One region of the Brevibacillus sp. 1238 genome, then DNA from elsewhere that is predicted to be linked to it. Evidence: riboswitches for the same ligand, from Rfam matches in the RefSeq annotation. Region 1 holds a riboswitch; the other holds the start of a gene.
The links. A riboswitch is a leader RNA that binds a small molecule or an ion and turns the genes downstream of it on or off. The one in region 1 is predicted to bind S-adenosylmethionine.
Positions count from the first base shown of each region.

Region 1 (5,989 bases):
CAATTTGAAAAGGAAACCCCGGAAGCGGCATGCCTTGGCACTCTCGCTACCGGGGTTTTTGGCCTGCTACTCGACCATCTCTGCCCACTTCAGATCGATAAAGCCCAATCCGTCTACCTGTACGCCTTTTACCTTGTCGCTTTGCACCCAGACGTCGACATCCGTAAAGAGCGGAATGACTGGCATGGCGTCCATGAAAATTTGCTCGGCTTCCGCAAACAGCTGCTTGCGCTTCTCCGGGTCACTCTCCAAGGCGGACTGTTTCAAAAGCTCTTTGTAGCGCTCGTCTTCCCAGCCCGTATCGTTGTTTCCGGTCTTCGCGTCGCGGAACATTTCCAAATAGTTGATCGGATCGTTGAAATCGGCATTCCAGCCCAAGCGGCCAATCTCGTAATTCAGTTCATGCAAATCTTGCAAGTGAACCTTAAATTCTTTGATCGCCAGCTTCACGTCGATGCCGAGATTGCGTTTCCACTGATCCTGCATGGCTTCCGCGATTTTTTTGTGTCTGTCTGTCGGGTTGTAGGACATCGTAATCGTGGGCAAGGTGGTCACACCCAGCTCTTGCATGCCTTCCGCCAACAGCTTTTTCGCTGTCTCGACATCGTTGTCGCGGAAGTAGCCTTCCGGTTTGATAATCATCGATTAAGGCAGCATTCCCATCGTCGGCACTTGTCCAACCTGCGTGATGTTGTCCACGATGCTTTGGCGATCGACCGCATAGGCCAACGCTTTGCGGATTTTCGCATTTTTCAGCGGCCCTTTGGTCGTATTGATTTTGTACCAATACATCGTCGCTTTCGGATGAACGACCAGCTTGCCGGCTTCCTTCAAAGACGGGATCGCATCAGTCGGCAAACCGCCAAGCGGTTGACCAGCCCAGTCCAGCTCGTTGTTGTCGAACATGGACAGCGCTGTATTGTCATCCTCGATCATGGCAAATTCGATTCGGTCGAGTTTGACAGCATCTTTATCCCAGTAGTTTTCGTTCTTTTCCAATACAATCTTGCTCTTGTGCTCCCAGCCCGTCATTTTGAACGGACCGTTGCTAACATGTGTTGCTGCTTCATTCGCCCAGTTCGGATTGGCTTCTGCCACTTTTTTGTCTACAGGATAATAGGTGTAAAAGGCCGTCAATTCCAGGAAAAATGGTGTCGGGTTTTCTAGCGTGACTTCAAGCGTTTTGTCATCAAGAGCTTTTACCCCCAGCTCGGTTGCTTGCGCCTTGCCCGTATGCACCTTTTCCGCATTTTTGATGTAGTATAGCTGGTACGCATATTCGGCACCCAGCTTCGGATTGAGCACACGCTTCCAGGCATACTCGAAGTCGTGCGCTGTCACCGGATCGCCGTTACTCCACTTCGAGTCGCGAATCGTAAACGTGTACACGCGTTTGTCGTCGGATATTTTCACGTCCGACGCAACCGAGTTCATCGGCTTGGCGTCTTTGTCTAATCTGGTCAAGCCGTCAAAAGTAGCACGAACGACCGCGCCTGACGTAGCATCCTTGGCAAGCCCAGGGTCCGCCGTCGAAGGCTCGCTTGTCAGGTTGGCCCTGAACACTTGCGGCTTGCCAGCGCTCGCCGTCTGCTTGGCTTCTCCTGCTTTTTGCTCGGCAGGTGCAGAAGGCGGAGCGGCGGCCTGGTTCCCGGAACATCCTGCCAAAATACTTCCAGCCACAAGCGACACGCCGAAAAGTAGTTTGAATGTTTTGTTCATCTGAATTTTCCCCCTTATCAATTTTTTCTATCGCCACCACAATATACTCGACAAAAATCGTCTTGAGAATGGGGTTCGGTGAGATTTAATTAAATTTTACGAATATTTATACTTTTATAAATGAAAATAAACCCAACCAGCCACACGGGCCAAATTGGGTTTATTTGTTGATTCATCAATTAGCTGTTCCTTAGAATGCAGGAACGATGGAACCTTTGTATTCATCTTCAATGAACTTTTTCACTTCTGGGCTGTTCAGTTCTTTCGCCAGCTTTTGGATCGCTTCGGAATCTTTGTTGTCTGGACGAGCTACCAGGAAGTTCGCATATGGAGACTCTTTGTCTTCAAGGAAGAGAGCGTCTTTTGTCGGCACCAGTTTTGCTTCGAGTGCGTAGTTGGTGTTGATCAGCGCCAGGTCAACTTCTTCCAGGACGCGTGGCAGCATAGCAGCTTCTACTTCTTTGAACTTCAGGTTTTTCTTGTTTTCTACAACGTCTTTTACCGTTCCGCTGATGCCAGCGCCTTCTTTGAGCTTGATCACGCCGTTTTTCTCCAACAGAGCGAGCGCGCGTCCGCTATTGGTCGGGTCGTTTGGCAAAGCAATGGTTGCGCCTTCTGCCAGCTCGTCAACGGATTTTACTTTTTTGCTGTAAGCACCGAAAGGCTCGATGTGCACGGCGATTACTGGCTGCAAGTCCATGTTTTGACCTTTATTGAACTCTTCCAGGTAAGGCTTGTGCTGGAAGAAGTTTGCGTCCAGTTGCTTTTCATTCAGCTGTACGTTTGGTTGTACGTAATCGGTAAACTCTTTCACTTCCAGGTTAACACCTTGTTCTTTCAGCTTTGGAGCGATGAACTTCAAAATGGCTGCGTGTGGAACCGGAGAAGCGCCTACTTTCAACGTTACTTCTTGCTGTTGTCCGCCTTGTGCGCCGCCTTCAGTTGGAGTTGGAGCTGTTTCCGTTTTGCTTCCGCACGCTGCCAAGGAAAATGCCAATACGGTAGAAAGTACAGATACGACTAATTTTTTCATAAATGATTTCCCCCTATTTTTTGGTCTGTGTTCTGCAAAGCTTATATGGAAAGACCTTACTTGCGGCTGAATCGCATAACCAGGCGATCCCCCAGCGACTGCAAGATCTGGACCAACACGAGCAAAATAATCACTGTAACAATCATGACATCTGTCTGGAAGCGTTGGTAGCCGTAGCGGATTGCCAAATCTCCCAGCCCGCCGCCGCCGATTACGCCGGACATCGCGGTGTAAGAGACAAGGGCAACTGTCGTGATCGTAATCCCGGCCACCAGACCTGGACGCGATTCAGGAAGCAGCACGTTCCAGATGATTTGCCAGTTGGAGGCTCCCATCGACTGAGCGGCTTCGATGACTCCTCGATCCACCTCTCTCAGCGAGGTTTCCACCAGCCGCGCAAAAAACGGGGCTGCACCGATGACGAGCGGCGGAATCGCTCCGAGTACCCCGAGTGAAGTACCCACAATTACTTTTGTCACAGGAATCAGCAAGATCATCAAAATGATAAACGGTACAGAACGCAGTATATTGACAACGAATGAGGCAATCGCATAAAACACCTGGTTTTGCAAAAGCTGTCCGCGAGAAGTCAGGAACAAAATAATCCCCAGCGGCAAACCAATCAGGATGGTAAACAGTGTCGAGAAGCCAAGCATCGTCAGCGTATCTATTGTTCCCTCGGCGATCTCCGACCAATCCACATTTTCCAAAGTCCAGTCCATCTATATCACCTCTACTTCCAAGCCACGCTGACGCAACGTCTCGATGGTTTTTTCGTTTTGACGGACATCGCCTTCCAGCTCGACGACCAGTTGGCCGTACGGCGTATCCTTCATGCGGGAAATCGTTCCTTGCAAGATGCTGAACACCGTGCCTGTTTCTTGCATCGTCTGGAACAAGATCGGCTGGTACGTCTTTTCCCCCAGGAATGTGACGCGGGCAATCGTGCGGTTTCCTGCCACCTTTTCGTGCGCGACTGCTTCCCGCAGCTCGCTGGAATCGGCCACCTGCTCGACAAATTCCTGTGTCGTCGGATGCTGTGGCTTGAGAAACACGTCCAGAACCTCGCCCGACTCGACAATTTTTCCGCCATCGATGACGCCTACGCGGTCGCAGATGGAACGGATCACGTGCATTTCGTGCGTGATCAGCACGATGGTCAACCCCAGTTTGCGGTTGATATCGAGCAAGAGCGCGAGAATCGAGTTCGTCGTCTGCGGATCGAGGGCGGAAGTCGCTTCGTCGCACAGCAACACTTTCGGATCATTGGCCAGCGCTCGGGCGATGCCTACGCGCTGCTTCTGACCGCCGGACAATTGCGACGGGTACTTGTCCCGATGCGCTTCCAGCCCGACCAGTTTGAGCAGCTCGTCCACTTTTTTCTGGATTTCAGCCTTCGAGCGATTGGCGAGCTTGAGCGGGAAAGCGACATTCTCGCCTACGGTCGCGGAAGACAACAGGTTAAAGTGTTGGAAAATCATCCCGATCTGGCGGCGCTTTTCCTGAAGCTTGCTGTCATCGAGCTTGGTCAAATCCACTCCGTCGACAACGACTTGTCCTGACGTAGGGCGCTCCAACAGGTTGATGCAACGAATCAGGGTACTTTTCCCCGCACCGGAATGCCCGATGATCCCGTAAATTTCCCCTTTATCTATGGAAAGGTCAATCCCGAGCAATGCCGGAATCGTCTTGCCTTGTACTTGATAGCTTTTATGCAGTTGTTGCAATTGAATCAACGCATCCACCTCCCAGCAAAATCTGTCTACATGCCTTGTGAAAAACAGAAAGCCCCTTTTTTCATAAACGAAAAAGGGGCTGCAACGCATGTATACGTTCGCATCCACCCTTCTCATCTATCAAGATCCAACCAATCTTGTAGGAATTGGCACCGCGACGCTCATTTTCGAAAAAATGAACCGGTTGCCGGGCTTCATCGGGCCTGTCCCTCCGCCTCTCTTGATAAGAAAGATTTCCACGTATATTATGTTCGTTTTTCATATTTTCATGATACAAACCGGATTATATCCTTTTTGAAAATATCCCGTCAATAGCAATCCCAGGAAAAACTTTTTTAATCTATCACTCCGTTGCGGATAATGGTTGCCTGAACATGAAAACGAACAGACGCCTGCCGGAAAATTTTTCTCCAGTCGCGGTTCGTCATCTCTTTCAATCCCCTCTGCTGGGCGCGATAGACGATGCCAAATCCCGCCGGATCGACGTCCAGTTGCTGCAATTTTTTGACGACTTTTTGCAGTTCTTTCTCGATTTCCTTTTCCAATGCGTCCTCCATCGTTTTCATCATTTTGCTGTCCTCCAGCTTGATCGGTATCGTCAGTTCAAGGATTCGTGCCTGCAGACGGACGCGCACGTCAAAAACGGGAGGAGATGCTGCCAATGTCTTTTTTCGCAAAGTGCTCATTGTACAATGCCACCCGTATTTGCCCGCCTGAAGGTTTTTTGTCTGATTGCAAATTTGCCTTGTCCCGCATGCCCTTGCTCGTTTCCCCAGTCCCAAGTGCCTTTCGACATGATCGATATTCAGTCTATCCTGATCGATTTCCCTCAGCTTCGGAATAAGCTCGCTGTACACGACTTTGGCATCCGCCATGCGAAAACCATCTATGCAGGAACTCCTGGTCCATCTCCTTCACCCCAATGTGCCTGTGCTGTAGAAAATCATGGATAGTGTGCCCAAATATGCAAAAAAACAGCACGCTACATTCGCGTGCTGTCTGTACTGTCGTCTGTTTTGTTGTCCTCTTGTTGCATCGTTTCAGTCGGCGGCTCAAGCTTTTCCTGAATGAACGACTGAATCTGGTCTACGTCGGGAATGAGCACGGCTCCTGCCTTGTGCGATTCCCGGAACATTCCCATCGGCGGCAGCTGATAGTTGCCCGGTTGCATCGTATCGAGCTTCAAGCCGAGCGCGGACAGCTTCAGCATGTCCATGGAGCTGATGTTCGTCTGGATGTACGGCGCCACTTGTTTGAGGATGGACGGCAACTGGATCAGGGATGTGCCGCTCTTCATCTGGCTCGCTACAGCGGCGAGCAATTTGCGCTGACGCTCGGTGCGCGTATAGTCGGATGTGGCGTCATGGCGGAAACGGACGTACTGCAACGCCTTGTTGCCATCCAACTGCTGCACACCTTTTTTCAGATTGATATCGTAGACGCCTTTATCTGTCGGGTCATGGTAATACATGTTTTTCTCTACGTCGATCTCGACGCCGCC
Region 1 covers NZ_JARXWC010000013.1:25,733-31,721, forward strand. The annotation lists partial or broken gene M2298_RS22860 (peptide ABC transporter substrate-binding protein) at 67-1,719, opposite strand; gene M2298_RS22865 (MetQ/NlpA family ABC transporter substrate-binding protein) at 1,910-2,752, opposite strand; gene M2298_RS22870 (methionine ABC transporter permease) at 2,809-3,474, opposite strand; gene M2298_RS22875 (methionine ABC transporter ATP-binding protein) at 3,475-4,488, opposite strand; SAM riboswitch class I at 4,599-4,718, opposite strand; gene M2298_RS22880 (Ger(x)C family spore germination C-terminal domain-containing protein) at 4,824-5,174, opposite strand; gene M2298_RS22885 (LCP family protein) at 5,471-5,989, opposite strand, start outside.

Region 2 (5,989 bases), on a different contig from region 1:
CTGGAGACGCCACTTACCACAAAAGGCACGCCTGCCGACAACAAACAATACGTTTACAAGTCCTCTCCTTTGGCTGCGCCTGCGATGAAAGCAGCAGGGATCGATGCGGTCAACCTGGCAAACAACCATTCGATGGATCAGGGCGTGGCCGGATTGCTCGACACGTTTGACGCGCTTGCCAAAAACGGGATCGCTTACCTCGGCGGCGGCAAAGACTCTGTGGAAGCCTTCACTCCCGTCGTGGTGGAGCGAAACGGCATCAAGCTCGCCTTGCTCGGATTCAGCCGGGTCATTCCCGAAGTCAGCTGGTTCGCCACGGAGAAACAGCCTGGACTGGCTGGCTCCTATGATTCCGCCAAAGCCGTCCAAGCGATTCAACAAGCAAAGGCACACGCTGATCTCGTCGTCGTGATCGCCCATTGGGGCAAGGAACGGGAAGACTTTCCCGTCGATCACCAAAAAGAATTGGCCAAAGCTTACATTGACGCAGGAGCAGACTTGATCGTCGGTGGTCATCCTCACGTCCTGCAAGGCTTTGAACGCTACAACGGCAAGTGGATTGCCTACAGTTTGGGCAATTTCATTTTCACCCGCTCGACGGAGCCAAAAACGTGGCAGACGATGGTACTGCAAGCAAGCTGCACAAAAGACGCTTCCTGTGAACTGACGATGCTCCCGTTCCATGCCGAGCTGGGACGAGCGGTACCGATGAATGACACGGATGGGGCAGCGCTTCTGCAACGAATCGAATCACTGTCGGAAAACGTTCAGATTGAAGCCGATGGTCACGTACAGGCACGCTCATGATAAATGAGGCGTGCCCGTTGCCTTTTTTGGCGAAACTTTTCCATATTGCTTTCGTAGACCATAGTAGAACCACTTTTTCCAGCGAAAAGGAGGCGGCACATATGACCGGATTGATTATCACCGTATCGGCGATCGGCCTTATTATACTCTGCAGTTATTTCATGACCAAATGGGAAAAAGTCGTCTTCCCCGGCAATCAGAAAAACGGGCCTTCAGATACCGATCAACAGCTCTCGGATAAAAAAAGCAAGTAGAAAGGATCAGCGCTGATCTAGACAGACTGCGAGCTATGCCGATTCGATCAGCGGGAAGCAGCGCACGGAAAGTCCGAAGTCACTTTTCAGCACTTGCTCATGCTCTGCGCGAATACCTGTAACGATCAAGCCCGCGCGCAGCACACCGCCCAAGTCGAATTGCACCTTCAATTTCGTCACGTTCACGCCAGCCTCCCGCAAGAAATGCAGCACGCGATCAGGTGTGGCGGCGATACACGAGCCTTCCAAATAACACAGCACCCGTTCGTCTTGCCCTTGCTCCAACTGAGCCGCGGCATTTTTTTCTGTCCAAACAGGATGCGGCGTAAATGGCTGGGTCAACAAGTAAGCCAAATCTTCAACGACAGCGCTTGCGGTCGGCAGTTCGCCTGCACCCCGGCCCGTAAACAACAGGTCGCCCACGATGTTCCCGGAGAGCTGCACCGCATTGAACGCATCCTGGATTTGCGCCAACGGATGGGCAATGGGCAGCACAGTCGGCTGAACCGATAGGCGGATGCCTTGCTCGGCTTTTTGTGCCTGGGCAATCAGCTTGATCCGGTAACCCAGCTCGCTTGCGATCCGGATGTGTCCGGCAGACAAATCGGCGATTCCTTTACGCACGACATCCGCAAGCGGCAACGACTCCCCGTACACAAGCTGCGCGAGAATGTACAATTTGTACATGGCATCGAAACCTTCCACATCCGAACGCGGATCAGCTTCCGCATAGCCCAGCTCCTGCGCCTGCTTCAGCACTTCCTGATAAGAGAGCTGTTCCGCCTCCATTTTCGTCAAGATGAAGTTCGTCGTCCCGTTGAGAATACCGCGAACTCCTTGGATGTCATTTGTGCGCAAAAACTGCCGCAGCACACTCAAAATCGGAATCCCGCCAGCTACGCTCGCTTCATAAGCCAGATGCACCTGATGCTGGTTAGCCAGATCGACAAGCTCAGGGCCGCGTTTGGCGAGCAGCTCTTTGTTCGCCGTTACCACATGGCAGCCTTTTTCAATCAGGGCACGCACGTAATCATACGTAGGCTCGACACCGCCCATTACCTCCACGACAATGTCCACATCGCTTTTTAGCACATCCTCAAAATCGGTAGTCAAAAGCGCAGGATCAACCTGAACCGCCCGTTCTTTTTCCGAATCGCGAACCAATGCTTTGACAATCTCGATCCGTTTGCCCAACCGCTGCGCCAGCTTCTCCTGTTGCGAGCGAATCGTTTTGATGACGCCGCCCCCTACTGTTCCCAATCCCAGCAATCCTACTTTGATTACACCTGCGCTCATTATTACCACCTCATGTCATGTTTTGGAAAAATAAGAAAAACCTTCTTGCTAAGAAGAAGGTTTGGCATCAAGGTCCTTCTCCTTATCTCCCAGAACGATTTTCGTCCTGCAGGAATTGGCACCTTGTCACAAACTGCGTAACGGTTGCCGGGCTTCATCGGGCCAGTCCCTCCACCTCTCTAGATAAAGAAAACTATGAATTTTTGTTCTTTGCTAGATGTCAGTTCTCTCTTGTCTTTGAAATTGGGCAAATGTTTGCCTCGTTCCCACTTTTTCATACATCAAAAAACCTTCTCCGCTAAGAAGAAGGTTCGTCTTGACTGCTACGAGGCACCCGCTTCTTATCTATCGAGACGAAACGTCCCGCAGGAATTGGCACCTTGTCGCAAAAGCAACGGTTGCCGGGCTTCATCGGGCCAGACCCTCCACCTCTCTGGATAAGAACTATGATTTGCTATTGAGCCTATTCTAAGAAATTCCAATGCATTCGTCAACACAATTCTTTTTGTTTGCTGACAAGACTCGCAAGCAGGAAGACAGAACGGCAACCCCCTCAGCAAAGCAGCCGTTTCCACGCGCAAACACACTTTCCACTTCTGCCATGTTGCAGCAAGCGCACGTAACGATTCCTGCTTCGCTTTCCTCTGGCACCTCTTTTTCTTCAACATAGCCGCACCATGGACATATGAAAAGCTGAACCACGCCACTCCCTCCTTTTTCACGGCGACAATCTGGCAACGATATCCTTAAAAAGGCTCCGGTTCGCAAGCTTGCGATCCCTCACATTCGTACAAGATCTAGTCAAGTTGAATTTAATCGCGAGTCATCGTAGCCTCTTTGACAGGTAGATCAACCGCGAGACGCCCTGGTCCATTCGACGAACCGCTGCAAGCGAGAGGCAGCTTCAGCTCAGCTCTTTCGATTTTAGCCGCTTCTATCGCGAAGCTACTCCAGCGCCTCGATTAATCGCATCAATTTCGAGACAAGTTGCCCCCTTCGACAGACCACACCAATCCCCCAAACAAAAAAAGCATTTTCCGACGACCGATACGATCGTTAGAAAATGCGCAAGCAAAGAGAAACGTATTCGTCCCCCTGCTGTCATGGCGAGTCCTCTAACACCTCCCTATCTCCCGTAGGTCCATCAGTGTCGTCGAAACAGGCAGGTCTCCTGACTTTGGGATCATCGTCTGGCGCTGCCTTCCCCATCCAAGTCTGGACAAGTGGCCTGTATGCGCAAAACTCCCCTCTTACAGTGGCGGGACCGTGTCGGATTTGCACCGAGCTTCCCTATTATCCTTGCGGCGATATACCTCAAGGAACCTGTTCCCACATATGAAATTGGAAAAATCACTACTGTTATTGTACCCTACCATTGCCGAGATAGGGAGGGCGAGTTGCGAGCGGCAGCGAAAAGATAGCGAGGAACACGCAGCGACAGCTGGAAAGCGAAAAACGAGTAACGAAAAGCGACACACAGAAAGCGAAACAGCGGGCTTCTCCCGGCTTACAGCGAATACCGTTCCCGCAAAATTCTACAGTGGTGCGCCTCGTGTCCGGCGATAATATAGGCCAATGTGCGTGCCGACAGCTTATTGCCATTTGCTGTGCCCGTTCTCGTCCACGCCTCGGCAGCAATCCCCCGCAGTTGGGCCAGCGTCGACTGTCGCACAGCGTTGTATTCTGCGAGCAAATCCGTCAGACTGCGCTCCTGATAGAAGCCTTCTGCTACATACGTATTTTCATCGAACCCCGCCAGCTCAGTCTGATCCCCTCTGGCGATTCTCAGCAAGCGATAGCTCATGATTCGCTCGGTATCGATGATATGGCCCAGCACTTCTTTTACCGTCCATTTGCCCGGAGCGTAGCGATAATCGATTTGTTCCCCTGTCAATCCGGCGAACATCTCCCCTGTCTGTGCTGCCTGTTGTTCGAGAATCGTCAGCAGATCACCTTCTGGCACTTGACTGACGTAGGTAGCAAAATAATCTTGGTACTCCTCCCGGTTTGGGCGGATCAGCATGCTCATGTCCTCCTCGGCTTCTCTCTATTTATCCTTCTTGCCAGCCTTCAAACAGCAGCACCCGCGCAGGAGCCGCATCTGTTCCTACAAGCTTCAGCGGAGCAGCCACCATAAAGTAGAGGCCCGGTGGCACATCGCGCAGACGCAGCCCTTCGATCACGACGATACCTGCGGCAAACAGCGTTTTATGCGTCGGATGCCCCTCTTGGCTCCGTTCAATCCCCAAAGCATCCGTGCCAATTCCCCGTACGCCTTTTTCAGCCAAATAAGCAGCGCCATCGTGCGCCAAATAAACAAATTCAAACGAAAAGGCGTCGTCTTGCGAATTTTTCGTTTGAAACAGGAGAAACTCTCCCGGGGCGATATCAAACTTTTCCAGCTCAGCCCGGCCAATCTGGTCCTCAACGTGCGTCAAGTCAAGCACACGGCAGTTCCCGACCAGTTTTTCCAGCGAGATGCTCTCAAATGTCTCTCCATCGTTCACCATGTGCAGCGGCGCATCTACGTGGGTGCCAGAGTGCACATCCATATCGATTCTGGACTCGGTTACGTACCCATTCGTAACCGTCTGTATTTTCGGTTGCTTTTCCGGCTTGTTCTTGTACACCGTCATGCCTTCAAAGATTGGTGCCGTCACATCGAACATTCTCATCGCGTTTTCGCCCCCCCTTGTCTTCCTGCTTTTTTATGATTTAGCTGTTCCCTTCCTTCAACGCGGCAAATCAGCAGGGTACACAACACCGATTTGTCTTCGCGCTTCGTCCATGACCTCCATGGTCCAGCGGGAAGCTGTATGTGAATTTGTCTCTGACTCTCTCAAGCCTGCCTCAGCCAAGCGAATGAACTCTCTGATCTCATAATGCATCGTTTTGGGCGTCTGGGGCCTGGTCACATCCTCGACCCTCCCGTCGCGGTAGCGAATCTCGATACGCGTGAGATGGTTGATTTTATCGATCACCATCGTCGCGTCCTCCCCCTGAATCTCCGCAGGCTGGTACGAAGTCGTGATCTTGGAAAAGCTGATGACGGCATCCATATTTTCGTACTTCAACAGCATGCTGCCCTCGCCATCTACCCCTGATTGCAGTAGAACGCCTTCCGCCTTGACCTGTTCTGGCTTGCCAAACAGCACAATCGCAGGATAGAGACAGTAAATCCCGATGTCCAGCAACGCTCCGTTGGAATAGGCGGGATCAAAAGCTCGCATAACCTGGCCCTGTCGGTAGGCATCGTAGCGGGAGGAATACTGGCAGTTGCTTGCGATATATCGGCGAATGGTGCCGAGCTTGGGCAAATGATCCCGGACTGTAGAAAAATTGGGCACGAGGGTCGATTTGACGGCTTCCATGAGCAGCACATCATTTCTTTTCGCTGCCGCAAGCATGGCTTCGACTTCTGCCGCGTTAGAAGCAAACGGCTTTTCGCACAACACATGCAGCCCCATGTCCATGCACAGGATCGCCTGTTCCGCATGAAAGCAATTGGGGCTTGCGATGTAGATAGCATCGATGGTTCCGCTCGATGCCATCTCTTTTATATCCGTGTATACAAAAGGGGCTTGGTATTTTTCAGCAAATTCCTGGGCGCGTTCGCTCGTCCGCGAATAGAC
Region 2 covers NZ_JARXWC010000003.1:193,979-199,967, reverse strand. The annotation lists gene M2298_RS08515 (CapA family protein) at 1-807, shown strand, start outside; gene M2298_RS08510 (hypothetical protein) at 909-1,061, shown strand; gene M2298_RS08505 (homoserine dehydrogenase) at 1,095-2,357, opposite strand; SAM riboswitch class I at 2,437-2,547, opposite strand; SAM riboswitch class I at 2,696-2,801, opposite strand; cobalamin riboswitch at 3,502-3,699, opposite strand; gene M2298_RS08500 (DinB family protein) at 3,865-4,380, opposite strand; gene M2298_RS08495 (cyclase family protein) at 4,409-5,032, opposite strand; gene M2298_RS08490 (Gfo/Idh/MocA family protein) at 5,090-5,989, opposite strand, start outside.
Region 2: linked by a shared signal. The riboswitch ahead of M2298_RS08505 (homoserine dehydrogenase) and the one ahead of M2298_RS22875 (methionine ABC transporter ATP-binding protein) in region 1 are both predicted to bind S-adenosylmethionine.